Regions from separate parts of the Streptomyces sp. NPDC032721 genome, predicted to be linked through region 2. Evidence: riboswitches for the same ligand, from Rfam matches in the RefSeq annotation. Region 2 holds a riboswitch; the other holds the start of a gene.

Region 1 (5,425 bases), on a different contig from region 2:
GAAGCGGCTGCGGTTACCAGCACGCTCTTACTCATTACCTGTCGCACTTCGCCGTTTCCTGTTCTTTCATGCTTGCGGGGCCAGCCGACTGCTCGCCCACCCACAATGAGGCGCTGACCGGCCGGCCCTCGGACGCAAGGCGTGCAGTGCATGCGAGGGCCGGCCAACTCCGGACTCACGAAGTCCGGGCGCAGATCTACTTGTTGACGCAGGTGTTGCCGAACGCCGGGTTCAGCAGCGCGATCACGTTGACCGTGTTACCGCACACGTTCACCGGAACGTGAACCGGCACCTGGACGACATTGCCGGAGACAACACCCGGGGAGTGCGAGGCCGCAGCCTCGGCCTCGGCGTCCGCCATGGCGGGGGAAGCCGCACCGAGAGCCATCAGCGAGCCGGCAGCGATCGCGGCAACCTTCGTGTACTTCATTTTGTGACCTTTCTTTCAGCGACGTCGTGAACAGTCACGCATTTCGTGCTGCACGAGGCTTCTACAGAATCCCGTAGCGTCGCCGTCGACATTGATAACGAGTCCGCCAGCATTAAGGAAACTCACTTAATTCCGCGAACTTCCACTGTCACCCGAAAGGCCTATCCGGAGATTGTGCAAGGTGCGTAGGGGATCACCGAGAAGCGGAAATCGCAAATATCAGGGCCTTGGGAGCCCCAGAATCCGGCCTGCTCCCGTAAAAGGCTCCCTGGCCGGGTCAGTTGCCCAGCGGGAGTCCGCCGAGCAGGCCACCGGGGACGGCGCCGGTGGGCAGGCCGCCCTTGGCCAGGCCACCCGCTACGGGAAGTCCGCCGAGCAGGTCGTCGGCCGGCGCGGCAGCTGCGGGAGCCGGCTTCGGGGCGGCCTCGGGCGCTGCGGCCTGAGCCGTGCCGGCAGCGGCGAGCGCAGTGCCGGAGACGAGGACGGCGAGGGCGGCGGCGGAGGTCTTGTGGTGGCGCATGGTTCTCCTGCGGTGTGAGTGATCGGCGAGTCGCTGGCGCAACGAGCCGCACCGCGCGAAAGTCACGCGTCGGCATCCGTTGTCCTGCGGGCGCCGGTGCGCCTAGCCAAAAGGCCGGTGCGCCGAGCCAAAAGGGTGATCTCCGGTCCGGCGACGTCTCCATCGACAGCCGCGAGCGTTCTCCAGACGTGAAACGGCAGCGGCCACTCCGGCGCGCTGTGTCGTTCCGACATCGCCTAGGACAGGACCGCACATGAAGTACGCGCAGGCCACCGCAGCTCTCGCGGGAACGCTCGTCGCCCTGGGGTCGGCCACGCCGGCGTTCGCCCACCACGGCGGGGACCACGCCATGCCCGGTGCTGCCCAGGTCGCCGAGAAGCAGACGGAGGCCGATGCCGTCACGGCCCAGCAGATGCGGCAGCTCAAGGACCTGGCCACCCCTCAGAAGTTCCTGGCCGACGTCAAGTCGAACGTGGACGGGCTGCAGGCCAAGGAGGAGGCGGCGGCGCGCGGTGTGCACCGGGCCGGCCCCGGCGCAGTACCCGCCCCCGGTGCCCTGCTCGGCGGGCTCACCGCAGGTGGGGGCCCGATCGGGGTTCCGCTCGACTCACTGGGCTGATCTGCTCGGTTCCGGGCGCCCGCGCAGCGGGCGAGGACGAGTGGGGCGAGGTGGAGTCCGGCCTCGTGGAGCTCGTGCTCGAAGGCCATCGGACTGCCGACTGCCTCCGCGGATTGCCGCGGAGGCAGTCGGCAGTTCTTTTTTGTTCGGTTACGGCCCACCGGGCGCTCTTACTCGAACGTCAGGTAAACACCCGGGTTGCCGTAGCGGCGCCGGCGAACCATGTGATCGTCAGGCAGGTCAGTGCCGGATATGCACATGAATTGTGAAGAATGCGCGCTTCGGGGCAGTGGCACAGCAACGTTTCTGCTCAGGGTTCGTTTGACCTGGCGTACGACCGCTGGCCCGTTCCCTGGCGTTTGTGCACGGATGGGGGCCAAAATCCACTTGGTCCCCATCCGTCCCCGGCTCTCTGTGGGAGCACGTTTCGCGGTCTACTTCTCCGGGATCACGGGGAGAGCAGCGGCTCTCTTCCACGCGGCCACTTGTGTGGTGTCCGCCGGCCGCATCTCGCCCTGGAACAGCAGTGCCTGACCACCCGTCACGGTGTCCTGCCATGCCTGTGTCGCGAAGACGTACGTGGTGCCGTCGGTCAGCCGCCGGGCGGGCTCCTCGTCCGGCGCGAAGGTGACCCGCACCGTGCCCCGTACGTCACCGCGCAGGACCGACTCCACCTGGACGCGGTAGATGTCCGTGGTCAGGTCCGCCAGTTCCCGCTGCTCCTCGAACTCCAGCACACGGCCCGTGAAGACGTCGTCGGCGTACGGCGCGGTGCCCGCCGGGCTCATGGCGTCGTAGCCCCGCAGGACATGCCCGGAGCCGACACCTTCCTCCAGCTGTTGGTAGCCCGCCCAGCCGCCCGCGGCAAGTGCCGTGGCCGCCAGGGCGCCTGCGGCCAGAGCCAGCGGTTTCCCGTTGTTCATGAATTCATCCCCACAGTGCGTGATAAGCCCTGATGTCGCTCGCGGTCGGCGAGCTGATCCCCTTGCCCTGGATATGCCCGTAGGCCGCCCACATCAGCGAGGGGTAACTGCCGCTCCCGTAGCTCTTGTGACAGAACCCGAGTGCGTGCCCGAGTTCGTGGGCGGCGACCCGTCTGCGGTGCGCGTCCGCGCCCAGGGATTTCCCGGGGTCGAGGTAAGCCCTGTTCATCCAGAGGTAGTCGGTACCGGTGTTCGGATCCCACTTGCCGTACACGAGCTTCCAGCCCGCACCGGTGTGGTGGGTGTCCTTCCACTCCAGGTCCGCGTAGGTCGTCGCCCCGTCCGGTTTGATCCTCACCTGCTGAAGCGTGCCCGCCGACCAGACCCTCGCCGCTCGCTGCCGCGCGTCGTCGTACTTGGTGCTGTCGTCCCACGTGAGCTCGGTGCCGTCCACCGAGGAGCGCCCGCGGGAATCGGCTTCCCCCTTCTCACACAGATGGGGCCTGGCCTGCGGGGCGGCTAGGGCCGGTACCGGAATGGCCAGCAGCACAACGGCGGCCGAAGCGGCCGCCAGGGCCAATGTGTTCACCCTCATAGTCACCGAACAATAGCGCTCCGTGATATTTCCGTGGCGCGCATGCGCTCCCGCGACGCATCCTCCGGGCCCACGCAGGGAGGTGCACCGGACCGGCCGTCCGGAGGCTTCGCCGTGACCCGCGCACGAACACCCGTTCCCGAAGGGGGTACATTGCGTAGCGACCACCGCGGGAGCTCGGAAGCAGCCGGGCTGAGAGGGCGGACGGGAGTTGACAGCTCCCCTTTTCGCCGACCGCATGAACCTGGCCCGGGTAATGCCGGCGTAGGAAGGGTGTTGACGATGGATGCTGTCTCCGTATCCGCTCCGCACGACACTGCCGTTTCGCGTGCTGCCGTGGCGGGTGTGATCGCGTCACTGCGGACCTCCGCACCGCTGGTGCACTGCCTGACCAACACCGTGGTGTCGCAGTTCACCGCGAACGTACTGCTCGCGGTGGGAGCCGCCCCCGCGATGGTGCACAGCGCGGAGGAGGCCGGGGCGCTGGCCAGGACGGCCGGCGGTGTGCTGGTCAACCTCGGGACGGTGACGGCCGTGACGGCGGAGGCGATGCGCGTCGCGGTGAAGGCGGCGGCCGGGGCCGGGCGGCCGTGGGTGCTCGACCCGGTGGCGGTCGGCCCGCTGCCCTGGCGCACCGCGCTCGCCCGCGAACTGCTGGAGAGCGCTCCCCCGGCGGTAGTTCGCGCCAACCCTTCCGAGATCCTCGCGCTCGAAGGCGGTCCTGGCGGGCGCGGTGTGGACAGCACCGAGGCGCCCGAGGCGGCGCTGGCCGCGGCGACCACGCTGGCCCGGCGGTACGGCTGCACCGTGGCGGTGAGCGGCCCCGAGGACGTCCTCACGGACGGAACACGGGTGGTGCGGCTGGCCAACGGGCATCCGCTGCTGTCCCTGGTGACGGGGACGGGGTGTGCTCTCGGTGCTCTGGTGGCCGCCGGTACGGCTGTCACCGGCGACGCGCTGCTGGCCGCAACCGCCGCGACGGGGCTCCTCACCGTGGCCGCGGAGGTCGCCGCGACGCGCTCCGCGGGGCCCGGGACGTTCGCGGTCGCTCTGCTCGACGCGCTCCACGAGCTCGGCGCGGACCGGCTCGCCGAGGCCGTCAACCTGCGCTGAGCGCGGGCATGTTGCGGGGTTGCGCGGTGGGCGACGGCTTGGACGCCGCCCGCTGAACAGCCCCCTCCCGCCCGGGGGGGCGACCCCAACATCAAGTATGGCCGACCGCCGCTCCTCGCGCTCAAGCCTGTGGACAACTCACCGTCCCCGCAGGTCAGAGCCTCTCTTCCCGCGTACCTCCCGATACGTCTCCCACGCCCTTGCCCGGCCGGGAGACTCCCAAGGACCCACCATGCGACCTCCTCTCGACCTGTCCCTGTACCTCGTCACCGACACCCGGCTCTGCGGCGACCGTGGCGTCGCCGCCACCGTGGCAGCGGCGGTCAAGGGCGGTGTCACCGCCGTCCAGTTGCGTGATCCGGACGCGGACGCCCGCACGCTGTTCTCGCTCGGCAGGGCGGTCCAGGCCGAACTGGCGGGCACCGGTGTCCCGTTGATCGTCAACGACCGCGTGGACGTTGCCGTCTGGCTGGACGCCGACGGCGTCCACCTCGGGCAGCGGGACGTCTCCCCCGCGACCGCCCGGCGCCTGCTCGGTCCTGATGCGTATGTCGGCCTGTCCGTCAGCCGTCCCGAGCAGCTGGCGCACGTGCCGGACGCCGTCGACCACCTCGGCGTCGGGCCTGTGTTCCCGCAGTCGACCAAACCCGACGCGGACACACCGACCGGTTTGGCCGGCCTGGCCCGGATCGTGCGGGAGAGCCCGCTGCCCTGCGTGGCCATCGGGGGGATCGGGGTGTCCGAGGCCGCCGCGGTCGTGGCAAGCGGCGCGGCGGGCATCGCCGTCGTCAGCGCGGTCTGCGGGCAGCCCGACCCCGAGGCGGCGGCCCGTTCACTCGTCCACACCCTGCTCAAGGAGGTTCCCGCGTGAGCGCCCCGCCCATCGCCCTCAGCATCGCCGCCAGTGACCCCTCCGGCGGTGCCGGGATCCAGGCAGACCTGAAGACGTTCTCCGCCAACAGGGCTTACGGAACCGCCGTGCTGACGGCTCTGACCGCGCAGAACACCCAGGGCGTCACCGGCATCCACGCCGTCCCTCCGGCATTCGTCACCGAGCAGCTCGACACGCTCTTCGCCGATGTCGCGGTGGACGCGGTCAAGATCGGCATGCTGGCCGACGCCGGCATCGCCTCGGCCGTGGCGGACGCCCTGGAGCGGCACCGTCCCCGGTACGTCGTACTCGACCCCGTCATGGTCTCGACCAGCGGCCACCGCCTCCTGGAGG
Region 2 (5,425 bases):
AGTCGGCGACCTTCACCCGGCCGTCGTCCCCTATCAGGACGTTCTCCGGCTTCATGTCGCGGTGCACGAAGCCGGCCCGGTGGGCGGCGCCGAGGGCGGCCAGCACGGGCTCCAGGATGTCGAGCGCGGCACGGGGCTGGAGGGCGCCGCGCTCGCGCAGCACGTCGCGCAGCGTGCAGCCCGCGACGTACTCCATCGCGAGGTAGACGTAGCTTCCGTCGGTGCCCTGGTCGAAGACCCCCACCACGTTCGGGTGCGCGAGGCGGGCGACGGACTTGGCCTCCCGGATGAACCGCTCGACGAAGGAGTCGTCCTGCGCCAGGGACGGGTGCATCACCTTGAGGGCGAGCTCGCGGTCGAGACGGGTGTCGACGGCCCGGTAGACCGTGGCCATCCCGCCGACGGCGATGCGTGCCTCGACGCGATAGCGGCTGTCGAGCAGGTGCCCGACGAGGGGGTCCTGAAGGGTCGTATCCACGGAGGGAGTCTACGAGCCGTGGGCGGTGGGGCGGACGGGGTCAGCGCCCCCCGCCCCGTACTGAAGCCGACCTGTAACAGGCCGGTGGCCGGGGCGGGGGTACCGCCCCGTGCCCCCGCCCCGTGCCCGCCCCGCCCCGGCTCAGAACGCCGGACGCTCCGGGTCGAACGCGGCGACCCCCGCCTCCGGCGACGACGCCAGCGCGAAGTGGCGCCTGGGGATCCGCCCCGCCCGGTGCGCGAGGCGCCCGGCCTCCACGCCGTGCCGCATCGCCTCCGCCATCAGCACCGGCTCCTGCGCCCGGGTCACCGCGGACGCCAGCATCACGCCCGCACACCCCAGCTCCATCGCCAGCGTCGCGTCGGACGCCGTTCCGGCACCCGCGTCGAGGATCACCGGCACCCCGGCCCGCTCCACGATCAGCTCGAAGTTGTGCGGATTGCGGATGCCGAGCCCGGACCCGATGGGGGAGCCGAGCGGCATGACCGCCGCACACCCCACGTCCTCCAGCTTCCGCGCCAGCACCGGGTCGTCGTTCATGTACGGCAGGACCGTGAAGCCGTCGTCGACCAGGGTCTCGGCCGCGTCCAGGAGCTCCACCGGGTCCGGCAGTAGGGTCCGCTCGTCGGCGATGACCTCCAGCTTGACCCAGTCCGTGCCCAGCGCCTCCCTGGCGAGCCGGGCCGTCAGCACGGCCTCGCCCGCGGTGAAGCACCCGGCGGTGTTGGGCAGCACGCGGATGCCCAGCCGTTCCAGTACGGACAGCACGGAGCCCCGTACGGACGGATCGAGGCGGCGCATCGCCACAGTCGTCAGCTCGGTGCCCGACGCGATCAGCGCCCGCTCCAGCACCTCCAGGCTGGGTGCCCCGCCCGTCCCCATGATCAGCCGGGACGAGAAGGAGACGCCGCCCAGTTCGAAGAGATCGTCGGCCATGGAACGTCAGCCTCCCTGGACTGCGGTGAGAACTTCCACGCGGTCGCCGTCGGCGAGGGCGGTGGCCGCCCACTGTCCGCGCGGGACCACTGTTTCGTTGAGTGCCGCGGCCACGCCCGCGCGTGAGCGCGTGAGCGAAGTGACGACGGCGTCGAGGGTCGAACCGGCGGGGAGCTCGCGCCGCTCGCCGTTCACGGACACCGAAACGGACCGGGACCGGGACTGGGACGCGGACGCGGACTCGGCCCCGGACACGGACCGGGACCCGGCGGGCACTGTCGTACGGCTCATGCGACCTTCTCCTTCTCCTTGGGGACGGTGGTGACGGGAGCGGCGGACGGGCCGAACCGCTTCGGGGTGAACGGCCGCACCTCGTCCGGCAGTTCGCCGGTGACCAGTACCTCCGCCATCGCGTCCCCGGTGACCGGGGTCAGCAGCACCCCGTTGCGGTAGTGCCCGGTGGCCAGCAGCAGACCGGGCAGTTCGGTCGTCCCGAGCAGCGGGGCGTTGTCGGGGGAGCCGGGGCGCAGGCCCGCCCGGGTCTCGGTGAGCGGGAGCTCGGTGATGCCGGGGACCAGTTCGTGCGCGTCGCGCAGCAGCTCGTAGACGCCGCCCGCCGTGACGGTGGTGTCCCAGCCGAGCTCCTCGGTGGTGGCGCCGACGACGAGCTCGCCGTTCTCGCGCGGCACCAGATAGACCTGGCTGCCGCGCACCGAGGCCCGCACCGTCCGGCTCAGGAACGGCGCGTACGCGCGCGGCACCGTCAGCCGGAGCACCTGCCCCTTCACCGGGCGCACCGGCGGCAGCACCTCGGCGGGCACCCCCGCGAGCCGCCCGCTGAAGCTCCCGGCGGCCAGCACCACCTGGTCGGCGACGACCTCGGTGCCGTCGGCGAGGAGCGCGCCCGTCGCTCTCTCCCTCGCGACCGAGAGCCGTTCGGCGGCCGTCCGGTACAGGACCACCCCGGCACGCTCGCAGGCCGTCAGAAGGGCCGCTGCCAGCCGTCGCGGGTCGATCTGGTGGTCACCGTCCACCCGCAGCCCGCCGCGCACGCCCGGCGCGAGCATCGGCTCCAGGCGCCGGCAGTCGCGCCCGCTCAGCCACTCCGACTCCAGCCCCGACTGCTGTTGCAGGGCGTGCAGTTCGCGCAGATGGGACCGGTCGTCGGCGTCCAGGGCGACGGCGAGGGTGCCGCACGCGCGGTAGCCGGTGTCCAGTCCGCTGGCCTCCTCCAGCTCCGCGACGAAGTCCGGATAGCGGCGCGCGGAGGCCAGGTTGAGGCCGAGCAGGGTCTGCTCGCCGTAGTGGAGCTCGGTGACGGCGGCGAGCATTCCGGCCGCCACCTGGGCGGCGCCGCCGCCCGGTGCGGGATCGGCGAGTGCGGTGCGCAGCCCGCGCCGCGCGGCCCGCCAGGCCGTCACGAGACCGATGATCCCGCCCCCGACGACCAGGACGTCGTACGGTTTTCGCTCGGGAACGTGCATGGGCGTCCAGCCCCTCCCTTCGCCGGCATGACCCGGATCAGGTTCGTACGGTCGGAGGCCGGTTCAGCCTCCCTCTCAGCCCGGTCCGCCGGGCTCCCGTGAGTGCTTGTACGGTGGCCAGCCTAATCCTTGGCCCCAGCACACCGTGAGGGAGCGCCCCCGTGCCCCGTTCGCTCGACGGACTCGTCCTCGCACCGGTCGCCGACCAGGCCCCGGGGCAGGTCGGCACCCGCACCCGCTTCACCTATCACGAACAGGACGGCCGGATCTGGGCCGAGTACGCGGGCGGCGACGTCGTACGGGGACATCTCGTGGGCACGCGCGCGGGGGACCGGCTCGACTTCCGGTACGTACAGCTGAAGACGGACGGCACGACCTCGTCCGGGCACTGCCTGTCCGTGGTGGAGCTCACGGCGGACGGCCGCGTTCGGCTGGCCGAGAGCTGGGCATGGGAGTCCCAGGAGGGCAGCGGTACCAGCACGGTCGAGGAACTCTCCTGACGGTACGTCAGATACGTAAGGTGGTCGGGTGAGCGAGCAGAAGCGAATCGTCGTCGTGGGTGCGGGCATGGCCGGGGTGCAGACCGCCGTGGCCCTGCGCGAGCAGGGGCACGAGGGCCCCCTCGTGCTGATCGGCGCCGAACCGCACCCGCCGTACGACCGGCCGCCGCTGTCCAAGGCGGTGCTGCTGGGCAAGACCGAGGGGTCCGCCTTCGAGGTCGACTTCGAGGCGCTCGGCGTCGAACTGCGGCTGGGCACCGAGGTCGTCGCGGTGCGCCCCGCCGACCACGAGATCGACACCCTGACCGGGCCCGTCCCGTACGACGTCCTGGTGCTGGCCACCGGCGCGGACCCGGTCACCCTGCCCGGCACCGTCGACGTCCCCGGCGTGCACCTGCTGCGCACCCTGGACGACGCGCAGCGGCTGCGGCCCGTGCTGGACGCGCAGCAGGACGTGGTGGTCGTCGGCGCGGGCTGGATCGGCGCGGAGTTCACCACTGCCGCCCGCGAGGCCGGCTGCCGGGTGACCGTCGTGGAGGCCGCCGACCGGCCGCTCGCCGGGACGATGCCCGCCAAGATCGCCGCCCCGATGGCCGCCTGGTACGCCGAGGGCGGCGCCGAACTCCTCACCCACGCGCGCGTGGCCGAAGTGGTGCCCGGTGCGGTGGTGCTCGCCGACGGCCGCCGCATCCCGGCGGGCGCCGTCGTCGTCGGCATCGGCGCCAGACCCGCCACCGCCTGGCTGGAGGGCTCCGGCATCGAGCTCGGCCCGGACGGCTCCGTCACCGCCGACGCGTACCTGCGCACCGGTGTCCCCGACGTGTACGCGGTCGGCGACTGCGCCTCCTTCCCGTCCGGCCGCTACGGCAGGCGCCTGCTCGTCCACCACTGGGACAACGCGCTCCAGGGGCCCCGTACGGTCGCCGCGAACATCCTCGGCGGCGCACTTCTGGCCTACGACCCGGTGCCGTACTTCTGGTCCGAGCAGTTCGGCCGCTTCGTGCAGTACGCGGGCCACCACGAGGACGCCGCCGAGATGGTGTGGCGAGGCGACCCCTCCAGTCCCTCCTGGTCGGTGTGCTGGCTGCGCGACGGGGCGCTGGTGGCGCTGCTCGCGGTGGGCCGCCCGCGCGACCTGGCCCAGGGCCGCAAGCTGATCGAGGCGGGTGCCGCACTCGATCCGGCGCTGGCCGCCGACCCTTCCGTACCGCTGAAATCGGCCGTACGGAAGCCGTAGGGGCGGCGGGGGCCGTACGGAAGGGGTTCGGAACTCGTATGGAATGCCCCATTCCGGGCGTACCCGGTTACCGACTGTCAGTCCTGGATGGCACGCTTGTCCTGTGACCGAGATTGACGCAAAGATCGATGCCCTCGTCCCCGCCTGGCTCTACCTCCCCGACATCGCGGAGATGCTCGACCTCCAGGTGACGAAGGTGCGGCAGATGGTGAAGGACGGCCAGCTCATCGCCGTACGGCGCGGTGAGAACCGTTCGCTCCAGGTGCCCGCCGCCTTCATCGACGGAGACCAGATCGTCAAGGGCCTGCCCGGGCTCCTGACGGTGCTCAAGGACGACGGCTTCTCCGACGCGGAGATGCTGGAGTGGCTCTTCACCGCCGACCCGTCCCTGCCCGGCACCCCCGCGCAGGCCCTCAGTGAGAATCGCGGCACGGAGGTGAAGCGCCGCGCCCAGGCGCTCGCCCTCTGACGCGACAGCACCGCGCCACAGGAGGTGCGGCGAGGTGGGCGGGCCCGGACGAGCCCGGGCCCGCCCACCTGCCACCCCCGTGCGGGGGTCGACCCCGTGACGCCCGCGCGACGCGGCGAACACTCCCGCCGCACCCGGCGGGCGGCGCTCCGCGCCCTGGAACCACCCCCGCCACCACCGCGCGTGCGGCGCCCTGCGACGATGCCGCAGGGGCGGCGATCCCTGTCGCACACATCGGGCGGGGAGCGACCCCGTACACGCGCCGCACGGGGGCACCCCCGCGCGCACCGCACGGGGCGACTCCGGGCGCGTACACCGCAC

What was found. Region 2 has a riboswitch for thiamine pyrophosphate ahead of thiO (glycine oxidase ThiO). Riboswitches for the same ligand answer to the same signal wherever they lie in the genome.
Region 1: another riboswitch for thiamine pyrophosphate. It lies ahead of thiM (hydroxyethylthiazole kinase); the one in region 2 lies ahead of thiO (glycine oxidase ThiO).

Annotation. Positions count from the first base shown of each region.
Region 1 covers NZ_JBVIMX010000010.1:43,842-49,266, forward strand. Annotated here, with positions in the region: gene ACZ5PB_RS21505 (chaplin) at 1-47, opposite strand, end outside; gene ACZ5PB_RS21510 (chaplin) at 197-430, opposite strand; gene ACZ5PB_RS21515 (hypothetical protein) at 708-950, opposite strand; gene ACZ5PB_RS21520 (hypothetical protein) at 1,204-1,569, shown strand; gene ACZ5PB_RS21525 (hypothetical protein) at 2,004-2,492, opposite strand; gene ACZ5PB_RS21530 (matrixin family metalloprotease) at 2,497-3,081, opposite strand; TPP riboswitch at 3,247-3,376, shown strand; gene thiM (hydroxyethylthiazole kinase) at 3,370-4,200, shown strand; gene thiE (thiamine phosphate synthase) at 4,433-5,071, shown strand; gene thiD (bifunctional hydroxymethylpyrimidine kinase/phosphomethylpyrimidine kinase) at 5,068-5,425, shown strand, end outside.
Region 2 covers NZ_JBVIMX010000006.1:277,982-283,406, forward strand. Annotated here, with positions in the region: gene pknB (Stk1 family PASTA domain-containing Ser/Thr kinase) at 1-478, opposite strand, end outside; gene ACZ5PB_RS15405 (thiazole synthase) at 620-1,414, opposite strand; gene thiS (sulfur carrier protein ThiS) at 1,421-1,705, opposite strand; gene thiO (glycine oxidase ThiO) at 1,702-2,898, opposite strand; TPP riboswitch at 2,896-3,008, opposite strand; gene ACZ5PB_RS15420 (avidin-fold protein) at 3,060-3,398, shown strand; gene ACZ5PB_RS15425 (NAD(P)/FAD-dependent oxidoreductase) at 3,466-4,635, shown strand; gene ACZ5PB_RS15430 (Rv2175c family DNA-binding protein) at 4,739-5,104, shown strand.